DNA from 2 places in the Enterobacter sp. TMH.L2 genome. Region 2 is predicted to be linked to the other one. Evidence: predicted binding sites of a transcription regulator. Region 2 holds the regulator's gene; the other holds the start of a gene.
The links. The regulator PurR, encoded in region 2, represses purine synthesis genes. The targets are predictions, from matches to a motif close to CANGCAAACGTTTGCNTG.
Positions count from the first base shown of each region.

Region 1 (3,092 bases), 800 kb from region 2:
ACGGCGGGAGAGATAGTCCTCTGCCAGGGCCATCACGGCATTGTCCGGCGTAATGGCCAATCCACCCATGGTGTAGAACTCGCTATGGGCGGCACGCTGGTTGGCATCCAGCAAAACGTCCCACTCGCCCCACTCTTCTCTGACCGCAGATTGCCGCTGATAAATCGCGTACTCATTCCCTTTGTCATACACCTGGCGGTAGCGATAGCCGTTTTTCACATACGGGGCGGAAACATCGCGAGGAGGAATGCGAGCGATCATCTCTTTGAGCAACTGATCCTGCAGCGCGCGCTGGCTCTCCATGATCCTTTTCCCGTAATCATTTTCCTGCTCAAGGTATTTCAGCACATCGGGATCGGCGCGGTCATCATCCCGCAGCCAGTAATAGTTATCCGTGCGGGTATCGCCATGCAGCGTCATAGCGTGAGGTATTTTTTTGGCTTTTGGCGGCATCACTTTCATCATTTTCCGTTTAACACCCCGTAAGGGTGGCAAATTCAGCCAGGCTTGCAAGCGGAACATGAAGGATTAAAAGAAAATGCCGGGAGAAACCCGGCACAGGCTGGTTGCAGGAGGATTACACCGCGAGCGGTTGTTTTTGCTGCTGAATATCTTGCTCAATACCGGAGCGGACATCCGGCGGTATGTTTAGCGCATCGCCCAGAGCGCTCAGGTAGCTACGTTCCATAAAGTGATCGATATCGATAGCCGTGCAGCTAAGGTAATAAAGCTCCAGCGCTTCCTCCTCATTTCTTACACCTTGTGCAAGCTGGTGAGGATCTAACGGCCTGTCGATCGCCCGTTCGACGAGCGCTTTACCTTCCCCGTCGATACCGACTTCACGCAGCTGTTGCTCAATAAACTGACGCTCTTTTGCATCGATATGGCCGTCGCTTTTCGCCGCAAAAACCAGCGCGGTAATTAATCTTTCGGTACGAACATCAACCGACGAGTGCGGCTCACTCCAGCCTGTGGAAACGGGCTGGCTCTGGCGAACCCGCTCCTTGTATTTGTTCCATAACACGCTTCCGGCCACGGCGCCGCCGCCGACCAGAAGCGCACTGGTGCCGTATTTTGTTAACAGTTTGCGGGAAGATTTACTCGCCAGCAGTAACCCGGCTAATCCACCCAGCGCCCCCGGCACCAGAAGTTTACCGATCCCTTCAGAGCTATTACCGGCTGCAGGCTGTGAAGATTGAGGAGAAGTAGATTGCCCCAGGAGCGACTGAAGCTGCTGTAACCAGTTATTCATGACGGAGATCCTCTGTTGACTTAACTCGTCGAGAGTAGGCCACAGGACGTCAAGAAACGTCGGACAGCGCTAAAGATGGGAAAAGAATCGCGCCGGCTACCCGGCGCTTACAGCAGAACCGTATTACGCGGCTTTGGTGCGTTTACGTCCAGGGTGTTCGCTGACGTTGTCTTCAGCCGCTGGCGATTGTTCAAGCGCTGAGGACTCCGCGTCTGGCTCAAACTGACTTAATTCCGGCTCTGGCAGCTTGCCGTTTTTCAATACGCCCGCCAGCAGATCCTTGTTTTCCGCCATCCACATCGCCAGGGTGTCGCTCTGCCCTTCATCCAGCGCAATCGGGCTTTGCTGCAGCCAGTCGCCGAGGACTTCAGCCAGATCCAGCATTTTGTCGTAAGCGTCAGCATCCTTTTTACTGGCAAAGGCCATTTTTTCTTGTCCCTCTCTCACTACAACATATTTAATCTCGACCGCCATTTTGCAGCTCCGTTTTACCTGTTTATTTATCCAGTATATCGTCATTCATTTTATCACACAAGCCGGAAAGCCGCTGCCAACGCAAACGTTTTCGTTTATACTGCAGCGGTCTTTTTCTTTGTTAAGGCTAAATCACATGTCAACGTTGGGAACCGCTCTGCGCCCGGCAGCTACGCGAGTTATGCTGCTGGGTTCCGGTGAATTGGGTAAAGAAGTGGCCATTGAATGCCAGCGCCTCGGGGTAGAAGTTATCGCCGTCGATCGCTACGCAAATGCGCCGGCAATGCACGTCGCACACCGCAGCCACGTCATTAACATGCTGGATGCCGCGGCGCTAAAAGCGCTTGTCGCCGCCGAAATGCCCGATTTTATCGTTCCTGAAATTGAAGCCATTGCCACCGATGCCCTGCTGGAGCTTGAAGCCCAGGGTCAGCGAGTGGTGCCGTGCGCCCGCGCCACCAAACTCACCATGAACCGCGAAGGGATCCGCCGCCTGGCCGCAGAAGAACTTCAGTTGCCAACTTCCAGCTATCGCTTCGCCGACAGCGAAGAAGCCTTCCAGCAGGCCGTGCATGAGATTGGTTTGCCGTGCATTGTGAAACCGGTAATGAGTTCCTCCGGCAAAGGCCAGAGCTTCATCCGCACAGCCGACCAACTGGCAAAAGCCTGGGAATACGCCCAGCTAGGTGGGCGGGCCGGTAAAGGCCGCGTTATCGTTGAAGGCGTGGTCAATTTTGATTTTGAAATCACCCTGCTGACCATCAGCGCCGTTGACGGCGTGCATTTCTGCGCGCCTATCGGGCACCGTCAGGAAGAGGGCGACTACCGTGAATCCTGGCAGCCACAGCAGATGAGCGACATCGCGCTGGCAAAATCGAAAGAGATTGCTGAAAAAGTGGTTACCGCTCTGGGCGGCCATGGCCTGTTCGGCGTGGAGCTGTTTGTCTGCGGCGATGAGGTGATTTTCAGTGAAGTCTCCCCTCGCCCGCACGACACTGGCATGGTGACGTTGATTTCACAGGATCTGTCTGAGTTTGCGCTGCACGTTCGCGCCTTCCTCGGCCTGCCTGTCGGCGAAATTCGTCAGTATGGCCCTGCCGCATCGGCGGTGATCCTGCCTGAGTTGCAAAGCGATAACGTTAAATTTAGTAACGTGGGAGCAGCGCTGGGCGGCGGTTTACAGGTTCGCCTGTTCGGTAAGCCGGAGATCGCAGGTAAACGCCGCATGGGCGTGGCGCTGGCAACCGGTAACAGCGTCGATGAGGCAGTGACAAGGGCCGTGACGTCAGCCGCTCAGGTAAAAGTTGAAGGATAAAAAAATCGCCCTCAAATGAGGGCGATTGAGTCAGTGGGCCCGCGTACTGCG
Region 1 covers NZ_CP193791.1:1,928,718-1,931,809, reverse strand. Annotated here, with positions in the region: gene ptrB (oligopeptidase B) at 1-453, opposite strand, end outside; gene ACREYP_RS09375 (tellurite resistance TerB family protein) at 578-1,252, opposite strand; gene ACREYP_RS09370 (YebG family protein) at 1,376-1,726, opposite strand; gene purT (formate-dependent phosphoribosylglycinamide formyltransferase) at 1,863-3,041, shown strand.
Region 1: purT (formate-dependent phosphoribosylglycinamide formyltransferase) is a predicted target of PurR. The motif match lies at 1,805-1,822, and genes of this name have one in related genera.

Region 2 (3,092 bases):
TCGAATACCATTACGGCAAACACCACCAGACCTACGTCACTAACCTGAATAATCTGATCAAAGGCAGCCCGTTTGAAGGTAAAACGCTGGAAGAGATCGTGACAGGATCTGACGGCGGGATCTTCAATAACGCGGCCCAGGTCTGGAACCATACGTTCTACTGGCACTGCCTGGCGCCGAATGCCGGCGGGGAGCCGACCGGTGACGTGCTGGCAGCCATCAACCACGCTTTTGGCAGCGTGGAAGCCTTTAAAAAGCAGTTCACCGAAGCGGCCATCAAAAACTTCGGCTCCGGCTGGACATGGCTGGTGAAAAATAGCGACGGCAGCCTGGCTATCGTCTCGACCTCTAACGCAGGTACCCCATTAACAACCGGAGCAAAACCGCTGCTGACCGTGGACGTATGGGAACATGCTTACTACATCGATTATCGCAACGCTCGCCCGGTTTATCTCGACCACTTCTGGGCGCTGGTCAACTGGGAATTTGTTGCGCAAAACCTGGCAGGCTGATTTTTAGCGGTTAACCACGAAGGAGGGAAGCAACGCTTTTCTTCTATATACGAGAAGGGCCGCGAAAGCGGCCCTTTGTAAATCAGTGCAGGACGGCGGTTAGCGCCCCGGCAACAATCAGACTCAGTACGATAACCGTAGTCACCACGGAAAACTTCAGATCGGTACTCATCGTAAGCTCCTTTTATTTCCCTACAAAGTGTATGTGGGGTGATTTTCCCACAATTAGCGATAAAAATCCTGCTGGATTTGCACAGATATCGGTTTTCCCTCTTCCACTTTGCCCCGGGATAAGCCAAAATCCTTCGCTAATTTACCGCGTATCGCCCGGCAACGCCCTCCTCCCGCTGTATGTCGCATCCCCGACAGGCCTGGAACCAACGTGTTGCCCCAGGAGTTAGCGAAGGCAAACGTTTAACACATGAGTTATCAGGAGTTTACGATATGGTCTGGAGTGACATCTAATGGCAACGATTAAGGACGTAGCGAAGCGCGCAAACGTTTCCACTACCACTGTGTCACATGTCATTAACAAGACCCGTTTTGTGGCGGAAGAGACACGCAACGCCGTCTGGGCAGCCATCAAAGAGCTGCACTATTCGCCTAGCGCCGTGGCTCGCAGCCTGAAGGTCAACCACACCAAATCCATCGGCCTGCTTGCTACCTCAAGCGAAGCCCCTTATTTTGCGGAAATTATTGAATCCGTTGAGAACAGCTGTTTCGCCAAGGGCTACACCCTGATTCTGGGCAACGCGCACAACAACTTTGAAAAGCAGCGTGCATACCTGTCCATGATGGCGCAAAAACGCGTGGATGGGCTGCTGGTCATGTGTTCCGAATACCCTGAGACGCTGCTTTCAACCCTGGAAGAGTACCGCCATATTCCGATGGTGGTGATGGACTGGGGCGAAGCTCGTGCGGACTTTACCGATTCCGTGGTCGATAATGCCTTCCACGGCGGCTACCTTGCGGGCCGCTACCTGATTGAACGTGGCCATCGCGATATCGGTGCTATTCCGGGTCAGCTGGAGCGAAATACCGGCGGCGGCCGCCATGCAGGGTTCCTGAAGGCACTTGAAGAAGCCAATATCAAAGTGCCAGATAACTGGGTGGTTCAGGGTGATTTCGAACCAGAGTCTGGTTATCGCGCCATGCAGCAACTGCTTAACCAGCCGCATCGCCCTACCGCCGTTTTCTGCGGCGGCGATATTATGGCGATGGGTGCAATTTGCGCCGCAGACGAAATGGGGCTGCGCGTGCCGCAGGACATTTCTATCATCGGCTATGACAACGTGCGCAACGCCCGCTATTTCTCTCCGGCGCTGACCACAATCCACCAGCCGAAAGAGCGCCTGGGCGAAACGGCGTTTAACATGCTGCTCGACCGCATCATTAATAAGCGCGAAGAGTCGCAGACGATTGAAGTCCATCCTCGTCTGATTGAACGCCGCTCGGTGGCCGACGGTCCGTTCCGCGATTACCGCCGCTAAGCCTCTTCGGGGGCCGGGAATGTGTTACCCGGCTCCTGCAGCCACTCCTGATTCATCGTCTCACTGTCACCCAAATAGTCCAGCAGCCAGCTCAAAGCGGGCGAAGCATCGTCCTGCCGCCAGGTTAAGCAGCAGGCCGCGTCCGGGAATGGATTCTCCAGCATCAGCTCTTTCCAGTCGCCCCTGACGAGCCACGGCTGGGCAATGTGCGTCGGCACCATACCAATGCATAATCCCGCCGTCAGGCAATCCGCCCCCGACGCCCAGTCCGGCACCACCACGCGGCGTTGGTTGTCCAGCAGCCAGGTAATGCGCTTGGGTAACGAACGGGATGTGTCTTCCAGCACAAGGGATGGCCAGGGACGGATGTCATCATCCAGAATAATACCTTCCCGTTTCGCAAGCGGATGGTCAGCGGAAACCACGCAGCGCCAGCTTAGCGCCCCCATGTCCCGAAATGCGTAACGCCCCCCGACCGGGATAGCCTGCGTGGCGCCAATCGCCGCCTCAACTCGCCCGTCGGCAAGCGCATCCCACACGCCGTTGAACACTTCCTGGGAAACCCTTAACTCGATATCCGGGAAATGACGATAAAAATCCAGCACCAGCTGGCGAGTACGCTCAGGTTTAACGATATTGTCTACCGCAATGGACAGGTGCCCACGCCAGCCGTTGGCTATCTGCTGGCACTGCTGGCGCGTTGCCATCATTTTTTTGATAACAGACCGACCTTCTTTGAGAAAAAACGCCCCGGCGGCGGTCAGCTCAACGTCCCGATGACGCCGTTCAAACAGCGGCACGGCCAGCCACTCTTCAAGCTGACGCACCGTGTAGCTAATGGCAGAAGGCACGCGATGAAGCTCCTGGGCTGCACCGCTAAAGCTGCCGTTTCGCGCCACGGCATCAACCACTTCCAGCGAATATTCAGACCACATATTTCTGCCTGCAAAAAATTTGAATGCAATTTGCAAATATTAGCGTTTCACAAGCGGTTTTGCACTCCGTAGACTCCTGCCCCGTTAACCTGCTATCAAAATCAAGAGTGAAACATGCAACCATCAAAGGGATTTCTTATCTGGCTTGCGGGGCT
Region 2 covers NZ_CP193791.1:2,728,459-2,731,550, forward strand. Annotated here, with positions in the region: gene sodB (superoxide dismutase [Fe]) at 1-512, shown strand, start outside; gene cydH (cytochrome bd-I oxidase subunit CydH) at 595-684, opposite strand; gene purR (HTH-type transcriptional repressor PurR) at 977-2,002, shown strand; gene punR (DNA-binding transcriptional activator PunR) at 1,999-2,937, opposite strand; gene punC (purine nucleoside transporter PunC) at 3,052-3,092, shown strand, end outside.